Regions from separate parts of the Priestia sp. JSM ZJ58 genome, predicted to be linked through region 2. Evidence: riboswitches for the same ligand, from Rfam matches in the RefSeq annotation. Region 2 holds a riboswitch; each other region holds the start of a gene.

Region 1 (7,972 bases), on a different contig from region 2:
CATGATAAATCCCAAAAATGGAATCCAAGCAACCAGTGAGGTAACAAGCCCTAGTATGTTTCCATAAGCAGATAACCCTCGTCTATTAGCTAAAATGAGTGTGATAGCATGAAGAATAAATCCAATAAAAAGAGGAGTATAGCTAAAGCCCATAACAATCCCCGCGCCAATTAAAGGAATTCCCAGCAAGGCTTCATACCCAGCAGTGACCCATTTCATTGTACGTACATTTCCATTCATAGTAAAAAGCCTCCTAAAAAAGATACTACTATATACGAGAAAAGAGAGAAAAAAGTTTCAAATTACTTAGGGGATATGTCGTATAATTCAGCCCTATTGGATTAAAATGATAGATGACAGTAAAGGGGGATGGAAAAAACATAATGATTTAGTCATTTTTTCACACTAAAGAAAAATAGTCTAGATGATTCATTTTTAGCTAAGGAACCAGAATTTATACTGAACATAGTGACTGCTTTTTAAAATAAATAAAAGCTGATATCGTGTTTTTTGGTTGTAGCATGTAAGCTTTTTATTACAAATTATTAAAGATTCTTATCTTTTTGCAAATACACATTGTATTTCATAGTTTTAACAATTATGATAAAAAAGCAAGTGTCAAAATAGGAAAATAGTTGAGCATGTAAAACGAAGCGATAAGCTTATTAATTTGAAAGAAAGGCAAGGTACATAGCTTTATGTGGGAAATTATTGTAGCAATCATTTTAGGGATTGTAGAAGGTTTAACAGAGTTTGCTCCTGTTTCGTCAACTGGGCATATGATTATTGTGGATGACCTGTGGTTAAATTCAAAAGAATTATTTTCATCTCCAGTAGCTAATACATTTAAGATTGTTATTCAGCTAGGGTCGATCTTAGCAGTAGTTGTTATTTTTAAAGATCGTTTTATTAATTTATTAGGATTGGGAAAAAAACCAGCTGCTGCAATTGGACCGACAAATCGCTTAAATTTAATGCAGGTAATTGTTGGTTTGTTACCCGCAGGAGTGTTAGGACTTTTGTTTGATGATTACATTGATGAACATTTGTTTTCTTTAAATACGGTGCTAATTGGCTTAGTGGTCGGAGCTGTATTAATGATTCTAGCAGATTTGTTTGGACCTAAACGTCCGCGTGTAGAGACGGTGGACCAAATGTCTTATGGACAAGCACTAGGTATAGGACTGTTTCAATGTATTGCTCTTTGGCCAGGTTTTTCTCGTTCAGGCTCAACGATTTCAGGAGGGGTTCTTCTTGGAATGAGCCATAAGGCAGCCGCAGATTTTACATTTATTATGGCAGTGCCAATTATGGCAGGAGCAAGTGGACTTTCATTGGTTAAAAACTGGCAGTATTTCACATCAGATGCACTACCGTTTTTTATTGCTGGTTTTATCAGCGCCTTTATTTTTGCGCTTATATCGATTCGCTTTTTCTTAAAATTAATCAACCGCATTAAATTAGTTCCGTTTGCCATTTATCGAATTGTCTTAGCGGCTATTCTATATTTTGTATTTTTATAAAATAAATAAGCGTATTTTATAGCCATTTAAACTTCTGATAAAGACTTAAAAAGCAAGAAAAAGCTATTGCAACATTGCAATAGCTTTTTTGCATAAATATATATTATTGTCTTTTGAAAGCGTTTTATAAACATGGGTATTGACAAAACGTGTCGAAAAATAGTAAATTAATATTTGTGCAGTATAAAGTTAAGTAAAAGTAAGACTTCTGTTTAGTTTTATTGACTGTAAAAAACGTATGACAACGTATAGATCGTTTTAATTTTATAAAAATTGAATAATAAGCTTAATCGTATAGAGCGGGGGAATCATTATCGGCAGTAAAGCTGCCTTGGGGTGAATCCTTACAAAAGGTAGGAAACTCTCAATTCCGAATCCGACAGTTAACCTCGTTTGCTTTATTGAGAGAAAGAGCCCAAAATAGCGTAAGTAAAAGGCTGTTCTTTCTTAAGAATAGTCTTTTTTTGTTTTTTCAGAAAAGTATATACAAATGTCATACATCTTTGGGGAGGTACATCTATGAAAAAAATTCGTTTTGGTTTGGCTACGCAGATTTTTACCGGTTTAATCCTCGGTGTTCTTGTAGGAGTAATTTGGTTTAACGATCCGCGTGTAGTAACATACCTGCAGCCGCTGGGAGACTTGTTCTTAAGATTGATTAAGATGATTGTTATTCCAATTGTTATCTCAAGTTTAGTCGTTGGAGTTGCAGGAGCAGGTAGCGGTAAACAGGTCGGAAAGCTGGGCGTTAAAACCATTCTCTATTTTGAAATTATTACAACTTTCGCAATTGTAATCGGTGTATTGATTGCTAATATTTTTCATCCTGGACAAGGTGTAGACATTCATTCAGCACAGAAGAGTGATATTTCACAATACGTTGAAACATCCGAACAGCAAGAAGGAAAGTCAGTGGCTGAAACGTTCTTACACATTGTTCCGACAAACTTTTTCCAGTCAATTGTTGAAGGAGACATGCTAGCAATTATCTTCTTTACAGTATTGTTCGCACTTGGAGTAGCGGCAATTGGAGAAAGAGGAAAGCCTGTTGTTCAATTCTTTGACGGCGTTTCTCACGCAATGTTTCACGTGGTAAACCTAGTAATGAAAGTGGCTCCGATTGGAGTATTTGCTTTAATTGGTGTAACAGTTTCGAAATTCGGTTTAGAGTCACTCCTTTCATTAGGAAAGCTTGTTATCTTAGTTTACTTAGCGTTAATTTTCTTCCTACTTGTTGTATTAGGAGGAATTGCGAAATGGGCAGGAATTAACATTTTCCACTTATTCCGCTATATGAAAGATGAACTGTTGTTAGCATACAGTACATCTAGTTCTGAGACAGTTCTTCCGCGAATTATGGAAAAACTTGAAAAGATGGGCTGTCCAAAAGCTATCGTATCGTTCGTTGTACCAATTGGTTATACATTTAACCTAGATGGTTCTGTTCTCTATCAAGCGATTGCAGCGTTATTCTTAGCGCAGGTGTATGGTATTGATTTAACGATCGTTCAACAGCTGACGCTCATTCTGGTATTGATGGTTACATCTAAAGGAATGGCTGCGGTGCCAGGAACATCATTTGTTGTATTACTGGCTACTCTTGGAACAATCGGCGTTCCGGCAGAAGGATTAGCCTTCATTGCGGGAGTAGACAGAATCATGGATATGGCACGTACGGTTGTTAACTTAGTAGGAAACACACTAGCAGCAATTGTAATGTCTAAATCTGAAGGCAAATTTGACCCTAAAAAAGGTACAGAGGTCATGAGAGCCGGCTAATTTATAAATTAAAAAGCTACTTATTCTATTCAAAAAATTAGAATAAGTAGCTTTTTTCATAATAATTCCTTTATTATTATGGAAATTGACCCTATAATATGTAACATCAGGTATAAATATATCCAAATTTTATTCTTACATAAAAGCAGTCACTGGTTCCTTTCTTTATCAGTAAATATAGAGATAGCTTAGCTAGTTGGGGGATAGTAGAGTATGTGGAAAAAGCGAATATGGGTCATCGCCTCGATAGTAATCGTATGTTTGTTAATCCCTTACAGTTTACCGATTGTGTTTGCTTTATTAACAGCATTAGCGCTTGAGGGTATTGTTCAAAAATTGCATCAATCTTTTAAAATGAAGAGAGTCTACGCAGTGCTTATGACCTTCATTTTATATGTTGTTTCGCTCATACTTATTGGATTTTTTATTGTTCGGACAATCGTTACGCAAGTGGTTGCTCTTTCAAAGATAGCGCCTTCATTTGTAAAAGAAATCTATGAAACCGCGATTTATCCAACTATTATCAAGTGGAAATACTATTCAAACGCTCTTCCTACAGAAGTGATTTCTTCTATCGAGCGCACGCTTGAAAAAACCGTAAATTCATTAGATTCTCTATTAAAAAGTACCGTGGAAATCATCATTAGCTTTGCTGCTACTGTTCCTGGGTTTCTACTAGAGTTTCTTATTTATTTAGTAGCGCTTGTATTTATCAGCCTTGAGCTGCCTGCTATTAAAAATAAAATTAAGTCATTTTTAACAGAAGAAACGAAATATAAGCTACAAGTTGTCATCACTCAGCTTATCCAAGCGGGGGTTGGTTTTATTAAGGCACAAATTATTTTAAGTGTCATGACGTTTGTAATGGCTTATGTAGGGCTTTGGCTATTAGATGTTCCGTATACCGCGCTGCTTAGTTTATTAATTGTAATTGTCGATATCTTACCAATCCTTGGGACAGGCTCGGTGCTCGTTCCATGGGGGATTTTTGCTCTTACGCAAGGACATGACTCATTAGCAATCGGCTTATTTATTCTATTTGGAGTCATTACGGTAGTAAGACGTGTAGTAGAACCAAAAGTATTTTCTACAAATATGGGTATTTCACCTTTGGCTGCATTAGTTAGTTTGTACATTGGATTTAAACTTTTAGGTTTTGTCGGGTTGTTTTTAGGACCGGCTTTAGTTATTTTATACGATGCTCTTCGTAAAGTAGGTATTATTCAAATTAACTTTAAACTATAAAAGCGCTGGATAAAACTAGCGCTTTTTTTATTGAAACTTTTGTAGTACGTCATACGTAAAGAGGGAAAGGAAAAAACTATGTCGCGTTGGTTTTTATCTATCAATCGGCTAAATTATAGTTTTGCAGTCTTAGATTTAATGACATGAGGAGGAGAATTTTTGTTAGAGTCGGTTTTACTTTCTTTAATTGAAGCGCTAAAACAGCTCTCTTATTTTGGCGTAATTTTAGCATTAACGTTTGAGTTTGTCCCCGCAGAGCTTGTTTTACCTTTAGTAGGGTATTGGGTGTACCAAGGTGATATGAACTTGTATCTGGCTATCCTTGCAGGTACAGTAGGCGGTGTGTGTGGACCGTTGACTCTTTATGCACTGGGACGTTACGGTGGACGACCGCTAGTTTTAAAATATGGAAAATATTTTTTGGTGAAAGAAAAAGAAATTGACGCTGCCGATCGCTTTTTTAATAAGTACGGCAGCGGGGTCGCTTTTTTTGGACGGTTTATTCCAGGAGTGCGTACGGCTATCTCTTTTCCATGCGGGATGGCAAAAATGAATGTATGGCTGTTTTCTATTTACACATTTGTTGCGATGCTTCCAGTAACGGCTATTTACGTATATTTAGGATATAAGTTAGGACCTAAGTGGAAAGAGGTGGGTCCGATTGTATCTCAATACATGCAGCCTATTGGAATCGGAATTGTTGTTTTAATTGCGTTGTTTTTTATCATTAAATATGTGCGGAATAAACAAGTAGGACAGAGCTGATAAATCGAGGAAAAGAGTGAGGATATGTCAGAGCATGAACAATTGAGAATAGAATTACGAAAAATTGAAAAGTGGGAGAAAGACCAAAAAGGACTTTTTTTCTGGGAGCGGCTGGCTCGCTTGCCTTTTTCAGCTTTAGATAAAGTAACGCCAAAGTTCATTCATCAAAAAATAGAAAAATTATTAGATGAAATTGCTAAGTATGTTGATAATGGAGGCCAGTATTTAGCTAATACGTCTGCCACGCTAGAGAAAGCATCAGCCCAATTACAAGAAAATAAGCAGCTGTCAATAGAGGATGTTCAGCATTTATCTCTGCAGGAAATGGATGAGTTGGCGGAGTATTTTATTGAAGTTCGAAAAAAGAATGCGCAGCTGCAAGGAGCTACAACCGGAGTAGGTGGAATTTTTACACTGGCGATTGATATTCCTTTTGTATTGGGACTTACGCTTAAGACACTGCAAGAAGTGGCTGTTTCTTATGGTTACGATCCCACTGAGCAAGAGGAACGCATTTTTATGGTCAAATGCATGCAGTTTTCATCCTCTGATATTGTAGGAAAGCGTGCGATTTTAGAAGAATTAGCAAGCGGCAATCGAACGCAGAGCTTGCAGCAGCTCCAAGGTTGGAGAGAAGTGTTTCTAACCTATAGAGACAACTTGGGATGGAAAAAGCTATTTCAAATGATTCCTATAGCAGGGATGGTGTTTGGGGCGTATATTAACAAACAAGCGATTAGCGATATAGGAGAAGTTGGAATGATGCTTTACCGTAAAAGACGCATTTTAGAAAAAGTCTCACAATCTAAAAAATAAAAATAGGCTGGTATGAAAGTATTTTAGTTGAAGAAAAATCCGAACGAGTTTGATTCTTAGTTGAGAATCAAATACGTTCGGATTTTTTTATTGATATAGTAAATGTAGCTTTCATGTATTTAGTTGCCTCTAGGTGTTGATTGGAGGGCAAGGCGAAGACTCCCGCGGAAAGCAAAGCCTTGCACGGAAATCAAAAGCGGTGTAACGAGCGATTTATATTAGATCGTTTACCTTTTTGTTCGTGTGTAGATGGGATTGATTTGTTTATGTCTCAATTACTTTTTTTCGACATTATTTCTGGGGAAATATGTCGAGGTGTGTTAAGCCTATTTCCTTAATCAAAATGAAAAGTAGGAATGGTAATAGTATTTTTTCGTCTGGCAATCAGTAAATAAATAATGCCAATTATACTCCATACAATACCGATAAATAAGGATGTTTTTTCTAAGTTAAGCCACATAAAAAATAAAAATAAACTGCCGAGTAAAGGCATAAGTACATATGAAATATATCCACTGAGAGATCGTTTGTTTTGTTGAATAAAATAATGGATAAAAACCGCTATGTTAACTGAACTGAACGCAATTAAAGCACCAAAATTAATTAAAGAGGTAGCTTTTTCAAGAGACAGACTTAGTGAAATTAAAGAGAGACCACCAATAATGACTACGTTCCAAACAGGCGTCTTTGTTTTAGGGTGAATATAGCCAAAAATTCTCCGCGGCAGATAACCATCTTTCCCAATTGCGTAGAGAAGTCTTGATGCACTCATATGTGAGACAAGTCCAGAAGCAATAGTTGATGTTAAGGCTGCTGCTACAAAAATAGATTGAAACAGCTGGCCGCCAATTTTATAAGCGATTTCAGCCGATGCACCTTCTAAATCATGAAACAAAGAGGCTGAAGGGAAAAGAAGCTGAGCAAAGTAAGAAACCGTAATAAATAAGGCGCCTCCCGTACATGCAATAATGAGAATCCCTTTGGGAATGGTTTTCTCAGGCTTAAGTGTTTCTTCAGCCATGGTGGTTACAGCATCAAACCCTAAAAAAGAAAAGCATAAAATAGCTGCTCCGTTTAATAAAAGAGATATAGAAGCCGATTCACTTATAAACGGTTTAAATGATAGCTCTTGCCCTTGAGTTGTAGCACTTAAAATAATAAAGATGATAGCTACTAAAATTTGAAAAGCAACTAATAGCGTACCAAAAGAAACGGTTAAATGAACGCTAAAAATATTCATTATGGTCATGATGACCACAAAGCTGATAATCCATACGGCTTTTGGAACACCTGGAAACAGAGAGCTTAGGTAAATATTTGTCAAAAGTGCATTAATCATCGGTAGAAATAGATAATCAAGAAGAGCCGTCCATCCTACCAAAAAACCAATGCTTGGATTCATTACTTGCTGTGCGTATGTATAAGAAGAACCAGCTCCGGGAAAAGCTTTTACCATTTTTCCATAACTAATGGCTGTGAATAAAATAGCAATCAACGTGAATGCATAAGCACCTGAAACATGTCCATCTGTGGATTCAGTTACAATGCCAAATGTATCGAAAACGGCCATGGGTGCCATGTAGCCTAATCCTATCACGACGATATGCCATAATTTTAGTTGTTTAAGAAGAGAAGGTCCATGATTCATATTTGTCATCCTTTCTGTGTATAATCATTCTGCAATATTTATTATTATACTATATTGTTAGATTTGTCATCTTTTTTTGAAAAAGAAGAGAAAATTGCGCGCTAAGAGATAAAGAGCGTTTAGTTAATTACTAGATAAAGCAAAAAAATGCTTTTTTTCACTTTGATTTTTACCATTGAGTCTAGAAAGCATTTTA
Region 2 (7,972 bases):
TATTCATTTACAATTATCTATATTTTCTAACAATTTATCCATAGGCTGATAGTTTCTTACTATTTTTGGAACTATGTAGACTGAACGCTCTAATAATGTAGAAAATCTAGCAGTTAAGAAGTCGTTCGACTTACATGCACTTCTTAAATTTTTTATAAATATTCTTATTGTTATATAAAAAGCAATCCTTTATGAAAATCAGCATACGTTTTCTGAAAATCAAAAATAAAACAGGACTTTAGATTCATCGTCCTGTTTGGAGCATGTTTTCGACTTTTTTAATGTCCGCGTGCGTAGGATTGATTTCCCGAGCATAGGCGATTTGTTCTTTCGCTTTTTCCATTTCTTTTAATTGAATATAGGTTTTGGCGAGTTCGAGCGGCAGCATAATCCCTTCAAAACCAAGATCTTGCGCCTTCTGCAAATAAAACAGCGATTTTTCGTAATTCCCTCCAAACATAAGCGGAGTTTCCCGATATTTTATTCCTCGAACGAAGTGCGCCAAGCTTGAAGATGGATTTAATGTTAATGCCTGATGAAGAGCCCGGTCCATTTCTAAGTTCAATACCATTTTTTCAAAGATAATTGATTCTTCAATTTGCTTTGCTAAACAAACGGCTAAGTAACAGTACAAATCAGATGCTTGAGGTTTTTTCTTCATTTCTTGTTGAATTTCGCGCTTGATCTCTTTCCACTTTCCCTCTTCTAGCTGATTCATGACGTATTGTGCATGTATTCCCACCTGTTTGCCCTCCTTTTCCTCTTTATCATAAAGGATTTCTGCGCAAATGAAAAAAGTAAGTGTTCTTCATTCTTCACAAAAAACGTTACCATTAAAAAATAGGCAAATTTCTCAATCACTTAACCCAATTAGTACATAGGATATAGAGACTTTTATTAAAGGAGGTTACACATATGGGCGCAAAAGGCGGTTTTGGTTTTTCATTTATCGTTGTTTTATTTATCCTATTAGTAATCGTAGGGTGTTCTTGCTACTACTAATTTCTAGAGAGGATGAACATCATTCATCCTCTCCTATTTCAAAAAAACCATGCTTTCGCATGGCTACATACCGATTAGATGAATGAGTAGAGGAACTCATTGTTCGGCAATATTGAAGAAATTTTTGGTTTTTACTTCCGCCTAGTATGCCTTTTTTGAAGGGGACTATGCGCAAATAAAGTTAACGTTTAAAAGCGAAAGCCAGACGCACCTACAATAACAAGTAAAACAAATAACACAACGATTAACGCAAAATTTTGTTTTCCCACGTACCATCCCTCACTTCCTGTTATCTGCTTTTAGTGTATGCAACAGCTTGGCAAAATGTTTAGGACAGGGGTGCGGATTTTTCCAATGAGAAAAACCTTCAAATTTCGCCAAAAAAAGTGAATCATATTTTTGTTTCTTTCGTTATATATAGTAAGAGATTTTTTTACTATAAAAAAGGAGGGGCTTTAATGCGCCGACATTCCAAATTGCCCATTGTTCTTGTTTTTGCCTTCTTTTTATTCATCGCAACTGTTTTGTGCGTAACCTCTTATATGTCTTGAACGTATAAATAATATAAAAAAATCGCCTCATCGAAGGCGATTTTTCTATCCTAGCATTATATCTTCGTTTGGATAGCGAACGGCTTCACGCTTTTGCTTAGATAATGAAAACGCAAGGGTTAATGGCCCCACTTTTCCTAAAAACATGATAAAGATAATAATCACGCGTCCAAAGTATGAAAGCTCAGGAGTTGCTCCCATCGATAACCCCACTGTTCCAAACGCAGAAACCACTTCAAACATAATTTTTATAAACGGCAGGTTTTCTGAGATATTTAATAGAAAAATGGCCCCAAACACAAACATAATCGAAATCATCGTAATGGCTAGTGCCTTAAACACATGAAGAGGAAGAAGCCGTCTCTTTAACAGCACAATATCTTCCCTGCTTCGTAAAAATGCCCATACAGAAAAGACAATCACCACAAACGTTGTTAGTTTAATACCTCCTCCTGTTGACGCACTCCCTGCACCTATGAACATTAACATAACCATTAAAAATATGGTGGAATCATGTAGACTTCCTATATCGATACTATTAAAACCTGCTGTGCGTGTTGTTACCGCTTGAAAATAAGACGCCCACACTTTGTCTCCTAATGACAAACTTCCAAGTGTATGTGAATTGCCGTACTCTAAGAAAAAAATAAAAAGCATGGCAATCACGTTAATGGCAAACGTGCTGATAATCATAATTTTTGAATGCAGCGTTAGTTTTTTATACGATTTTTTTACCCACATATCAGCAAGAACGGTAAATCCTAACCCACCAATAATAAACAAAAAGGAAATCGTTATGTTAATAACGGGATCTCCTACATACTGAACTAAGCTGTCAGATAATAGTCCGAACCCTGCGTTATTAAAAGCTGAAATTGAATGAAACAAGCTAAAGAATAGCCCCTTAGACCATCCGAATTCCGGAACCCAGCGTATCGCTAAAAAGATAAGTGCAACAAACTCAATTAAAAATGAAAAGATAAACAGCCTTTTAACTAGCAGGACAACTCCGCCGACGCTCGTTTGATTTAATGCCTGCTGAACGAGCATACGCTCTTTAAATCCAATTTTTTTACCTAGCATCATAAAAATCAGCACGGCAAATGACATAATGCCAAGACCGCCTATTTGAATTAACAGCATAATAATCGTTTGACCGATGACGGTAAAACGCGTACCTGTATCTACGACGGCTAAGCCGGTCACTGTCATAGCGGAAGTAGATGTAAAAAGGGCGTCTACCCACCGGATTGGCTCAGTAGTAGAAAAAGGCATCATTAATAAAAGAGCACCAATAATAATTCCTCCGCCAAAAATGGAGACAAGCAGCTGCGGCGGCGTAAGCCTAACAATTTTTTTTTTCATAAGTTAAACTCCTTCTTCTTCAAAACGGTTTAAATCGCGATTATGTCCGATAACAATCAGCATATCTCCTTGTTCAATTGTTTCATGCGCCGTAGGCGAAATCACCATTTCCCCGTCTTTTCGCTGAAAACCGATAATATTACAGCCGTACTTTGCACGAATATTTAAATCAAACAGCGTTTTATTATGAAGTTTCTTAGAAGCGACAATTTCAACAATACTATAGTCTTTAGACAGTTCAATATAGTCAATAATTTTTTCTGACACCACGTGATGAGCAATCCGCTTCGCAATATCGCGCTCAGGATGAATGACTTTGTCCGCTCCTATTTTCTCCAGCACTTTTTGATGATACATATTCACCGCTTTTACCCATACTTGCTTAACGCCCATATCTTTTAAAAGCATCGTTGCAAGCACGCTTGCTTCGATATCGTCTCCAAACGAAATAAGAGCATGATCAACGTTACGAATGCCTAGCCCTTTTAAGCTAGCTTCATCAATTGCGTTCGCTTGCACGACATATGTAGCTGAGTTGCTATATTTCTTTACTACCTCCTGATTGCGGTCAATAGCGAGCACATCCACATCCAAATTAGCAAACTCTTCAACCAAACTGCCTCCAAAACGACCTAATCCCAATACAGCAAACTGTTTTTTCATAATGTATTTATTCCTTTCTTCAACTGCTGTGTGTTCTCTTAGCTTATACTTTTTCTAAAAAATTACATGTTTTTCTTAAAAAAAGCGCAAAAAAACACAGGAAGGCTCCTGTGTTTTTTCACACTCTTCCCCCTCAAAACGCTTGCGAAGTTAGCTGTCGGGTTCGGGTTTTAAGAGTAACCCTACCTTTTTAAGGATTCACCCCGGAGCACAATATGTGCGTAAATAATGGGTCCTCCGCTCCGTAATGGATTAAGCGATTTTTATTCAAATGTCTATGATCTATTTTTTAGAATAATCGATTCGATTCATGATACGTTTCACTTCACGAAAGCTATCTTACTCCTGTGGATTTTGTCTGTCAAGATATTTTTAGGGAAGACATCACTTGCGCTGCAAACTGCAAAAATCATATAAATCTAAACTGACAATCAGTTTGTGAAATTGATCAAACAAATTAATAACAGCCAAAAGCTCTAATAGCTGCGTATCACTGTAAAATTTCTTTAATTGATCCATATCAGCATCCGTCAAATCCCTTGGACGCACTCGGTATACATCTATAAATCGAAACAGCAGTCGATCTTTTTCTTCCAGCTCTTTTTCTCTTAACACTTTTTGATTAAGCGTCTTATCGCCTACATATGACATGCTCATACACGTCTCACAGCCGTTAACACCTGCTAGATAAAGCCTGATTTTTTCCTTAGTCTCTCTTTTTATTATATCACTGTTCCAAAGCTTGTCGTATAGCTCATCATACAACCTTTTTACATCTGGAATTAAATTCAGTGCTTTTTCAAAATTTGTTCCCTCTTCGTTTGTTAACAAAACTCTTGCCATTTTTTACTCACTCCTTTTTAATTATTATAGTAAGAAAAATGGAGATTTCAGATAACAAATAAAACATATTATCTGCTGTTACTAATCAAATGAAACATTAATATGAAAGAAGGTTTTCAATTGAAAATTGATGAAATTGATTTATCGATTTTGCAGGCACTGCAGCAAAACAGCCGTCTTTCCTTAAGAGAGCTAGGAAAACAAATTAACCTGTCTCCTCCTTCAGTGGCAGAGCGAGTAAGACAGCTAGAGAGCTTTGGTATTATAAAAGGATATACAATCGATATTGATTATGAAAAGCTGCAGTTGCCCGTCTCGTGTTTTATTGAAGTAACCATGAAAAACGGAGAGCACGAGCGTTTTAAACGATTTATTTCTCAGTATCCCTATGCTTTATTCTGTGAACGCATCGCCGGACAGGCTTGCTTCATTACAAAGCTTCAGCTTCCTCACCTGCACGTACTCGAGCAATTTATTAACGAAATTACACCTTATGCCAAAACGATTTCACACATCGCCCTTTCTCACGTGGAGATGTCTTCTGCATTATTGAGTCATTTAAAAGATGAAAAGTGATTGAAACATACGTTCACCGTACTAACGAAAAGATCCGAACGATTCATCGTTCGGATCTTCTTTCCACTAAACTACTTCTGTCCTAGCCTCTTTTATTCGTCCAAAAGCATAAAAAATAACCCTCCAAAGCTGGAGGGTATAAATTTTCCGAATAATGAAAGTTTTACAACTTCATTCTATCAGGTACCGACATTTCTGTCTACTTAAAAATGTAAAAGAGCTCTCTATTAATAGAAAGCTCTTTTACCTGCTTGTTTTTTGAAAACAATCAATCTATATAAAAGGGAACTACCTAAGGCTGAAAGTCACGTGAAACCTTGGCAGTTGATCCTGGATATACCGGTTGATATGATTCAAAACAAGTTCTTTCATCATTTCTTCTTTGACTTCTGATTCCGTTTTTTTATCTTTTTGTTTTAAAATAAGAATATAATAGACTTTACCCATTTTAATGGGCTTACTACACTCTCCGATGTGCTGTTTTTTTAAAACATCTATAAAAGAGGGAGATAGATTCGAAAGCTTTAGATTATCATCATTCTCTATTTTGCTGATGGTCTGGACATCAGCATATTTTTTTTGAACGTCTTGAAGCGATGTTCCTTTTTGCAGCTCAGCCGCAACGGTCTCGGCATCATGTAAAGTTGTAAAAGTTAGCTGCGAAAAAGATACGCGCGTTACATCGTTCTCAATACGTGTATAGTAAGCGTCTAGTTCATCAGACGTAATTTGTTTACGGAAATATTCTTCTAATTTAAACTGATTTATTAGCTGTTTAGTTACATCGCTAGAACGAATGTGCAAGACTTCATAGCCTTGTTTTCTTGTATCTTCGTCATATGAACGTTTGATTTGTTTCCACATATCCTCGACTTTTTTCTGTACCCTGTCACTTGTCTTTAGATGCGAAATTAAGATTTTTTGCATGACAAGCTGCCGCAACAACTCTTTGCGGTAGCTTGTATCATTTAGCGGCGCATCGGGATTTAAGAACCCTTCAACTGCTAAAAAACGATTGAATTCAGCTCCTGTCACCTTTCCTCCTTCATACGCTGCCACTTCTTTGGCAGAAGATAGCTGACTAATTTCTACAGAAGGAAACATCGTGTTTGAATGCTTCCCTCCGCAGCCTGTTAAAAATCCGAACGCTGTTAATACTGCTAGCAGCAGCTTTAACGGTGCTGAACTCATCCATTGTTATCCTGCTGCTCTGAAAGCTTCAGAGAAATAGTTTGTTTTTTTCCATTTCGGTACACGTCTAATTTTACCGTGTCTCCTACTTTGCGTTTTGTGTATAGATATTGACGTAAATCACTGGATGTTTTGACTTCATTTCCATCGATGGCAACAATCACGTCTTTTGATTGTAAACCAGCATCAGAAGCAGAAGAGAACGGTTCAACCGTCGTTACGACAACTCCTTCAGACGTATCGCTTGTTAGGCCTAGCTGATCTTGTTTTGTTGCAGCTGAAAGCTGACCTACATCTTGAAGACCTACCCCCATATATGGACGCGTTATTTTTCCGTTTTTCATCAGCTGTTCAATCGTTGGCTGCACTTCATCACTTGGAAGAGCAAAGCCGATTCCTTCTACATTGTCTTCTGAAATTTTCATACTGTTGATACCAACTACTTCACCGGAAGAATTGATCAAGGCACCGCCGCTGTTTCCTGGATTAATCGCCGCATCCGTTTGAATTGCATCTACGTTCCAATTCTCTGAAATAGGGACAGAGCGTTTTGCTGCGCTCACGATACCTTGTGTGACCGTACGAGAAAATTGTTCACCAAGAGGGTTTCCGATTGCAAGAACCGTTTCACCCGCCACTAAATCTGATGATTTTCCGAACTTCGCCACTTGTTCAACATTTTTGTCGGACATTTCAAGCACCGCTAAATCCGTTAGCGCATCAGCTCCCACAATTTTAGCTTTTTCTTTTTGCCCGTTTGAAAGTGACACTTCTACTTCGCTTGCGCCATCGATAACGTGGTTATTTGTTACAACGTATGCTTTTCCATTTTCTTTTTTGAAAATAACACCGGAACCCGTTCCTGCTTCTTGCGTTTGGGTATCTCCAGAAAATGGATTTGTTTGCTGCTGGATGTTGTTCACGCCTACAACAGCGGCTGATACTTTATTTACAACTGAAACAAGATCTGACTGATTCACGGTGGTGCTTACTGTTCGAGGCGTTGTGCTCGTTGTTGTTGCGGTTTGAGTCTGCGTTGTTTGATTCACTGTATGCGTATCCGCTGAATCCATTAACCCTAGCTGCGGAGCGCCGTATAGCACAATTCCTCCCCCTAGCACTGCTCCCGCGATGGAAGATGCGATCACTGGAAATAAGCGTCTTTTTGGAGGCTGTGATGATGACGCAGGCTGATACTGATCATAGCGCCGCTGGCGGTTTTCATATTCTTCTTTTCGTTCTTCCTCTCTTTCATAATCACGTGGATCCATGAAAATCACTCCTTTTAACGTAGCAAATTTTATGTTATCTATACTATAAAATAAAAGTTTGGGATAAGTATCAAAACAATATGTGAAATTGTGAAAAATTTCTTTATAACAGCAAACACGTAGTATAATAGCGGGTACATAAACCTTTAAAGAAACGCGCATAGATGGCGTAATATGCTTTATTTACCTTAATTTTCATATATTCAGAGGAAGGTGTCAAATTTGAGCTTTACACTATATTTAGTAGAGGATGAACAAAATTTAAACGAAGTTTTAACCCTTTACCTTCAAAAAGAAGGCTGGGACGTTCGCTCATTTTTTAACGGCACGGACGCAAAAGAAATGATTGCAACTCCTCCGCACCTGTGGATTTTAGATATTATGCTGCCTGATATTGACGGGTATCAGCTCATTCGCGAAATCAAGCAGCAAACGCCACATGTGCCTGTTATTTTCATTTCAGCACGCGATGCCGATATTGACCGGGTTCTTGGACTTGAAATGGGCAGC
Region 3 (7,972 bases), 710 kb from region 2:
CACACTAAAATGCGTTCGCAAATACCTGTTACACCAATTTCATGGGAATGAATGAGCTTACCGTCCACTTCATCCGCTATTTCTCTGAGCGTTAATTCACGAAGGGCATGGAGATTTGCGAGCTTAAAAAAAGACTGCAGGCTTTGTTCAATTTTATGGACTTCGTATATTTTGCCTTCACGAAGACGCTTTTGCAGCTGTTCCGGTGTAACGTCGACAAGTTGAATTTCATCTGCTTGCTGAATAAATAAATCTGGCACCGTTTCACGAACTTTTACTTGGGTAACAGCATATACGAGGTCATGTACGCTTTCCATATGCTGAATGTTCATTGCTGACATAACTGAAATACCTTGGTTGAGCAGGTAAGAAACATCTTCAAAACGTTTTTTATGGCGGCTTGTCGGTACATTTGTATGAGCGAGTTCATCGATAAGGACAACTTTTGGCCGCCTTCTTACAATCGCCAGTAAATCAAGTTCTTGTAATTCTTTTCCTTTATAAAAAACGGTTTCTCTTTGGATTACTTCTAGATTTCCAATCATCGCCTTAGTCTCATTCCTGCCGTGTGTTTCTACATATCCAACTACGACATCTACGCCTTCTTTGACTAAGTCATGCGCATCTTGAAGCATTTTATAAGTCTTCCCTACTCCCGGTGCGGCACCGATGTAGAGTTTAAGCTTTCCGCGCTTCTGATCATGAAGTTCACGCAATAGTTCTTCCGGAGTTTTTCTTCGAAAGTATGGATGAGCTTCTTTTTCTTTCATTGTTCGTGCTCCTTTATCACACTCGCTTCAGTGCATGAAGCGAGTGCGTGTAATTAGCGTTCTCGTTGAACAGCTAAATTTAGCTCTACTACATTTACTCGTTTTTCACCAAAAGCCCCTTGCTGAGTATGTTCTTTGATTAACTCTTTTAGCGTCTGGGTTTTAATATGGGCTGCTTTTGCCACGCGCTCTACTTGTGCATATGCAGCTTGTGGCGTAATATCCGGATCGAGTCCAGAAGCCGAATTCGTGACGGCATCAATCGGAATCCCTTCTTTTGGTACCTCGTTTTCTTTTTTCCACGCCGCTACGGATTTCTCGATACGATTCGTAAGGTCTTTATTTGAAGGTGCTAAATTCAACGAGCCAGACCCTGCCCCGTTATAATCAATACTAGAAACTCTGCCGTGAAAAAATGCATTGCTTGTAAACTGCTGCCCAATCAGCTTAGAACCGATAACTTGATGATTGTTTGAATAGATTAGGCTGCCGTTTGCTTTACTTGGAACAGCTGTTTGAGCAATACCTGTCATCACAACAGGATAAATAAGACCACAAAGTATCATCATCATAATCGTTAAGCGAACAATAATGCTTCCCGTTCGTTCTGTTTGTATCATCGTTTCTTCTCCTCTACATCACAAATGAAAGTAATAAGTCAATCGCTTTAATCCCAATGAATGGAACTAATACCCCACCTAATCCGTAAATGAACAAATTTTTTCGCAGCAGTGCGTTAGAACTCATCGGCTTATAGGCAATTCCCTTCATGGCTAAGGGAATTAACAGCGGGATAATGACCGCATTAAAAATAAGCGCTGACAATACAGCAGATAGAGGTGAATTCAGCTTCATTACGTTAAGAGCCTCCATTTGCGGAATCGCCAAGGTAAACATCGCTGGAATAATCGCGAAATACTTAGCAATATCGTTTGCGATGCTGAATGTAGTTAAGGCACCCCTTGTCATTAATAGCTGTTTTCCGATTGAAACGACTTCAATGATTTTAGTGGGATCCGAATCCAAGTCCACCATATTTGCTGCTTCTTTAGCAGCTGAGGTTCCGCTGTTCATTGCTAAACCAACGTCAGCTTGAGCAAGTGCAGGGGCATCGTTTGTTCCGTCACCTGTCATCGCAACTAGCTTGCCTTGCTGCTGTTCGTATTTAATCACTTGAATCTTGTCTTCTGGCTTGCATTCCGCAATAAATTCATCTACTCCAGCTTCTTTTGCAATAGTTGCTGCGGTTAGCGGATTATCTCCTGTGCACATGACTGTTTTAATGCCCATTTTACGAAGTTCATCAAAGCGTTCTTTCATTCCTGGTTTTACCGTGTCTTTTAAATAAATCAAGCCATAAATTTTATCATCGGCGGCGACGGCAAGCGGCGTGCCACCAGCTCCTGCAATTTCGTTCGCTTTTTGCTGTAAATCAGAGGGAACCTTCCCGCCATTTGACTCTACCCATGCCGTGACGGCGTCCACTGCTCCTTTTCGTACAGATACATTCTGTAAGTCAATGCCGCTCATTCGCGTTTCAGCTTTGAATTCTACAAACGTTCCCTGCGTTTTTCTAAGGTCTTCTACTCCCATGCGAGTTTGGATAAAATCAACCACCGAGCGTCCTTCTGGTGTTTCGTCGTAAAGAGAAGAAACAAACGCCCATTTGTACAGTTCACGTTCGTCTACGCCTTCTACAGTCGTTAACTGATGAGCCATTCGGTTTCCAAACGTAATGGTGCCGGTTTTATCTAAAATAATTGTATTGATGTCACCAGCTGCTTCTACTGCTTTTCCTGACATAGCAATCACGTTAAACTGCGTGACTCGATCCATTCCAGCAATTCCAATGGCCGATAATAATCCTCCAATCGTCGTAGGAATAAGGCAGACGAGCAGTGAAATTAAAATAGCCGTGTCGAGTTGAAAATGTAAATAGTTTGTAAAGACAGGAAGCGTCACAACAACTAGTAAAAAAATAATCGTCAAACTTGTCAAAACCGTGTTTAGCGCAATTTCATTTGGCGTTTTTTGACGCTCTGCTCCTTCAACAAGCGAAATCATTTTATCTAAAAACGATTCACCTTGCTCACACGTAATTTTAATTGTAATTTCATCGCTGACAACTCTTGTACCTCCAGTTACAGAGTTAAAATCCCCGCCTGCTTCTTTCATAACAGGTGCCGATTCACCCGTAATAGCCGATTCATCAACAGACGCCAGTCCTTTAATAATTTCTCCATCTCCAGGAATCATTTCGCCTTGTGAAACGACGACGATATCTCCTTTTTTTAGTTGCGATGCCGAAACTTGTATCATTTGCCCGTTTTGAAGCTGATTAGCTGTAATATCGCCTTTAGATTTCTTTAATGAGTTTGCCTGTGCTTTTCCTCGACCTTCTGCTAATGCTTCTGCAAAATTAGCAAAAACAATGGTAAAAAATAACACGAGAGATACGGCAACATTAAATCCTGTGCTTACTGTACTTTCTCCGAAAAGGTCCGGAACAACGGCTAAAAAAAGCGTAATTATAAACCCGATTTCTACTACGAACATGATAGGGTTTTTTATCATCGTTCTTGGGCTGAGCTTGATAAAAGCCTGCTTTACTGATTGAATAAAAATCGATGAAGCTTGTGTATCCACAGAACCTTGAATATGACTGTTGCGATCCAATTCAATATTATTTGCAAAATTCCGTTTATTCATTATGATCCTCCGCTTTCTTGATTACAGTGTTAAATACTCAGCAACCGGCCCAAGCACAAGCACTGGGAAAAACGTAAGTGCTCCTACAATAACGGTAGTTCCAATTAAAATGCCGCTAAATAAAGACGTATCTGTTTTAAATGTCCCAGGTGTTTCGGGAACAAGCTGTTTGGATGCTAGTGAGCTCGATACCGCCAGCATCGTAATTAGTCCGAAGTAGCGTCCAATATACATAACGATTCCCGTTGAAATGTTCCAAAACGGCGTTGCATCACCGAGTCCTTCAAAGCCGGATCCATTGTTTGCTGCTGACGACGTAAATTCATACAGTGCCTGACTTAACCCGTGAAAGCCTGGATTTGATATACCTTCTATTCCTAAATGAGTGGTAAGTGCTACAGCTGTTCCTCCTAAAATTAGCAGCGGTTGCAAAATAAGCGTCACGGCGATTAGCTTCATTTCTTTTCCTTCAATTTTTTTACCTACGTATTCTGGTGTTCTTCCAACCATTAAACCTGATAAAAATACGGCGATAATGACGTACATCATGACATTCATAAATCCTGCTCCGACACCGCCGAATACGGTATTTAACATCATATTTCCAAGCGTTAACAACCCGGTAAGAGGCGTAAGAGTATCGTGCATGGTGTTGACTGCACCTGTTTCACTTGCTGTCGTCACGATGGCGTAAAGCGTCGACATGCCGACACCAAAACGGACTTCTTTCCCTTCCATATAACCGTTCGCTTCGTTCAAATGAAAAGCATCAAGTCTTGGATTGCCACCCCACTCTGTTACGAACGCTGTGCTTAAAATAACGATAAACAGCATACTCATCGCTACAAACAAAATGCGGCCTTGCTTACGCTTTCCGATCATTTTTCCGTATGTGAAAGGAAGTGCTGTTGGCAATAAAAGCATAAGGACGATTTGTAATACATTGCTCAACGCGTTAGGATTTTCAAATGGATGAGCTGAATTGACACCAAAAAATCCCCCTCCGTTGTTTCCTAGCTCTTTAATTGAAAGAAAAGAAGCAACTGGTCCCCTTGCTATTTGCTGTGTTGCCCCTTCTATTGTATGGGCAGTAACCGTTCCGCTTAACGTTTGAGGGACACCTAAAAACATAAATAAAATGCCTGTTATAAAAGCGATAGGAAGTAAAATACGCGTAATTGACTTTACAAAATCAACAAAAAAGTTTCCCATTTCTTTCCCTGCCAGCCCACGAATAAAAGCGATTGCTACTGCAAGTGCCGTTGCTGGTGCAGCAAACATCATAAATACAATGGCGGCCATCTGCGAGAAATAGGACAATCCTGATTCGCCGCTGTAGTGCTGCAAGTTCGTATTTGTCATAAAACTAATGGCCGTGTTAAAAGCAAGTGCCGGATCCATTCCTTTGATGTGGCTTGGGTTAAACGGCAGTACCCCTTGAAACCGGAAGATAAGGTACACCACAAAAATCATAAACGTATTCGCCAAAACAAGAGCAAATGCATATTGCTTCCACGTCTGATTAAGCCCTTTAATTCCTGCTGCTTTAAACATCACCGTTTCTATCTTTCCTATCAAGCTAGTGTTTTTATCGTTTGAAAACACATTCGCTATATAAATACCTACGGGCTTTGCAATAAGCGCTACAAAAACAAGCAGCAGCGCAACTGATAGTAGAAAAATCCCCACTTTTTATTCCTCCGCTTATTAAAATTGTTCTGGATTTAACAGTACATATACTAAATAAATTAAAACGAGAACTGAAATACCTGACAAAATGAACGACATGTTCACTTCTCCTCTCTGTCGTCTACTACATGAGACGACCAGCGAATAATTCCGTACATAGCAGTTGCTAATAAGGCAAGCGTTCCAAGCATCATCATATCCAAGTTGCTTCCTCCTAACTGTTTCCTGACAAAAATGATAGCTTCTAAGTTTAGTGACGGTTTCTTTTCATAAAGCATCACGTCCAAAAAAGCTAACCGCGAGACGTGATGCTATTTTTTTCCACTAAAAAACCGCAGAAGAGAGTTCTCTTCCGCGGTTTAATGCACGACAAATAAGCCGTGATTGACACGAATTTTTTACTCCCAAAACGCTTACGGAGTTAGCTGTCGGATTCGGGTTATGGAAGTAACCCTACTCAGTTAAGAGATTCACCCCTAGTACATACGTACAAAATATTGGGTCCCCCGCTCATAATTGATTAAGCGTATATTTGTTATTTAATTTTTAGACTTAATGATGACTTTTACTGCTGCGTTTAAAACTTTGATTAGCTAACGTAGACAAATAGCGGTTTGCTAGATCAAAAGATTGCTGGTCGCACATTGCCCGATATTCAATCATTTGAATCATTTGCTTAGATAAATGCATCCTGACGCTCCTTTCACCTATATTTTGAAAGGAGCGTACTATCCGCTGTTATAGAAAACGACCACGATTACACCATCCTCTCTCTTAACGCTTACGAAGTTAGCTGACGGGTTCGGGTCAAGAAAGTAACCCTACTCAATTAAGAGATTCACCCCTGATAATTGGGTCCTCCGCTCTTTCCTTCTCTTTCAGAAAAGACTCAGCGTTTCACAGTGGAACGTTTCATGAGAGTAATCTTACTCCTGTTAAAATTTACTGTCAACAACATTTTTTGAAATTTTAAAAGCTTTATTTTTCTATATTTATTCATTATTTTAAAATAATAATTCCAGAAGAAAAAAAGCGTTCTTATCGAGGAGATAAGAACGCTTTTTTTAGCTCATTTTCTCAATTTCATTTACAAGAATTGAAATAGCATCCGTTTTTGTTGCTTCACGCATTGTACGCTTCATTGTACTTGCCTGCTGCTGAAGCTCACTTACTTCACGTAAAAACAATTCTTTTGTTAACTGTTCTTCTTCTACAACCATACAGTAGCCTTTTTTCTTAAAAGATTGTGCATTTAAAATTTGATCTCCGCGACTCTGTGCTTTTGATAAAGGAATAATCATCATCGGTTTATGAAGAGCTAAAAACTCAAAAATGGCATTGGATCCACCGCGTGTAATCACATAATCAGTTGCCGCTAGAACATCAGGAAGCTGTTCGTTTACGTATTCTAACTGACGGTATCCTGACTCTTTTTCAAGGCTTGTATCAATATTGCCTTTTCCGCAAAGGTGTACAATTTGGAATTTCTTTTGCAGTTCAGGCAAAGACTCTCGAACGATTTCATTAATACGGCGTGCTCCTAAACTTCCGCCCATAATCGTTAAAATGGGGCGCTTATCATAAAAGCGTAGCCAGCTTTCCCCGTTCGCTGCGCTTCCGCTAAATAGCTCTTTTCGAATAGGTGAACCAACAACCTGCACTTTTTCTTTTGGAAAGTAGTTTGCGGCTTCATCAAAAGAAGTAAAAATTTTAGTGGCAAATTTCTGCGCAATTTTATTTGCCAGTCCCGGTGTTAAATCACTTTCATGAATGAACACGGGAATGTTTAAAGATTTAGCAGCCATTACCACAGGAACTGTGACGAAACCGCCTTTTGAAAAAACAAGAGAAGGCTTTAGTTTTTTCAGCACGCGACGTGCATCGCCAACCCCTTTTGCTACTCGAAATACATCTTTTACATTTTCCATATCTACATATCGACGCAGCTTCCCGCTTGAAATCGCATGATATGGAACGTTTAATTTTGTAATTAATTCTTTCTCAATACCATTGTGAGAACCGACATAATGGATATCCCATTTTTCACTGTCTAATTCTTTCATGATGGCAATGTTTGGCGTTACGTGCCCCGCTGTTCCGCCTCCGGTAAAAACGATAACTTGCTTACTCATTTTTTCTTCCTCTCTTTGCATCACTTAATCGATCTGTTTTGACATCAATTTTTATCTAATCTTTTTAGCATGCAATCTGACATGTAAAACGATGGTTTTATTATAGCATTTTTCTTTTTACATATGTATGATAAGGCGTATAAAAGCATGCTATACTTTTCATAAGGAGTGATGATAATGAACAAATCTGTACCTGCAGTAAAAGGTGACACAGTGGATTCCGAAACGCGCTGTACGCACTATCATACGGATAAAGATATTATCGCAATAAAATTTTATTGCTGTCATACATATTATCCATGCTATCAATGTCATAACGCACATGCGGATCACGACATTAAAAGATGGCCAACATCTATGTTTAATGAAAAAGCTATTCTTTGCGGAGTATGTAAACATGAGCTCTCAATTAATGAATATTTAACCTGTAACTCGACTTGCCCTCACTGTCGTTCTTCTTTTAATCCCGGATGCAGCCTGCATGGACACATTTATTTTGAACAAAAAAGCTGAACAAAACATCGTTCAGCTTTTAAAATAATTGCTCATCTATATTGATAATGGAAGGAAGCAGACCTGGGAACAGTTCCTCAAGTTCTTCTAAACGCAAGGAATAATAGTGCTGCGTACCTTCTATACGTAGTTTGATAATTCCAGCTTCGCGAAGTACTT

The links. Region 2 has a riboswitch for cyclic di-AMP ahead of ACH6EI_RS05025 (potassium channel family protein). Riboswitches for the same ligand answer to the same signal wherever they lie in the genome.
Region 1: another riboswitch for cyclic di-AMP. It lies ahead of ACH6EI_RS26945 (glutamate/proton symporter GltT); the one in region 2 lies ahead of ACH6EI_RS05025 (potassium channel family protein).
Region 3: another riboswitch for cyclic di-AMP. It lies ahead of kdpF (K(+)-transporting ATPase subunit F); the one in region 2 lies ahead of ACH6EI_RS05025 (potassium channel family protein).

What each region holds. Positions count from the first base shown of each region.
Region 1 is NZ_JBISEM010000010.1:18,362-26,333, forward strand. It holds gene ACH6EI_RS26935 (hypothetical protein) at 1-240, opposite strand, end outside; gene ACH6EI_RS26940 (undecaprenyl-diphosphate phosphatase) at 699-1,523, shown strand; cyclic di-AMP (ydaO/yuaA leader) riboswitch at 1,797-1,936, shown strand; gene ACH6EI_RS26945 (glutamate/proton symporter GltT) at 2,043-3,302, shown strand; gene ytvI (sporulation integral membrane protein YtvI) at 3,516-4,547, shown strand; gene ACH6EI_RS26955 (DedA family protein) at 4,707-5,312, shown strand; gene ACH6EI_RS26960 (EcsC family protein) at 5,337-6,128, shown strand; gene ACH6EI_RS26965 (APC family permease) at 6,463-7,776, opposite strand.
Region 2 is NZ_JBISEM010000001.1:982,392-990,363, reverse strand. It holds gene ACH6EI_RS05045 (tetratricopeptide repeat protein) at 245-742, opposite strand; gene ACH6EI_RS05040 (YjcZ family sporulation protein) at 916-1,002, shown strand; gene ACH6EI_RS05035 (YjcZ family sporulation protein) at 1,191-1,271, opposite strand; gene ACH6EI_RS05030 (TrkH family potassium uptake protein) at 1,599-2,918, opposite strand; gene ACH6EI_RS05025 (potassium channel family protein) at 2,922-3,581, opposite strand; cyclic di-AMP (ydaO/yuaA leader) riboswitch at 3,706-3,850, opposite strand; gene ACH6EI_RS05020 (carboxymuconolactone decarboxylase family protein) at 3,966-4,424, opposite strand; gene ACH6EI_RS05015 (Lrp/AsnC family transcriptional regulator) at 4,545-5,000, shown strand; gene ACH6EI_RS05010 (peptidyl-prolyl cis-trans isomerase) at 5,289-6,191, opposite strand; gene ACH6EI_RS05005 (S1C family serine protease) at 6,188-7,462, opposite strand; gene ACH6EI_RS05000 (response regulator transcription factor) at 7,685-7,972, shown strand, end outside.
Region 3 is NZ_JBISEM010000001.1:1,695,403-1,703,374, reverse strand. It holds gene kdpDN (KdpD-like non-kinase potassium sensor) at 1-770, opposite strand, end outside; gene kdpC (potassium-transporting ATPase subunit KdpC) at 824-1,390, opposite strand; gene kdpB (potassium-transporting ATPase subunit KdpB) at 1,404-3,479, opposite strand; gene kdpA (potassium-transporting ATPase subunit KdpA) at 3,501-5,162, opposite strand; gene kdpF (K(+)-transporting ATPase subunit F) at 5,187-5,267, opposite strand; cyclic di-AMP (ydaO/yuaA leader) riboswitch at 5,565-5,705, opposite strand; gene ACH6EI_RS09120 (hypothetical protein) at 5,721-5,858, opposite strand; cyclic di-AMP (ydaO/yuaA leader) riboswitch at 5,931-6,073, opposite strand; gene ACH6EI_RS09115 (undecaprenyldiphospho-muramoylpentapeptide beta-N-acetylglucosaminyltransferase) at 6,233-7,300, opposite strand; gene ACH6EI_RS09110 (CHY zinc finger protein) at 7,478-7,813, shown strand; gene ACH6EI_RS09105 (ArsR/SmtB family transcription factor) at 7,833-7,972, opposite strand, start outside.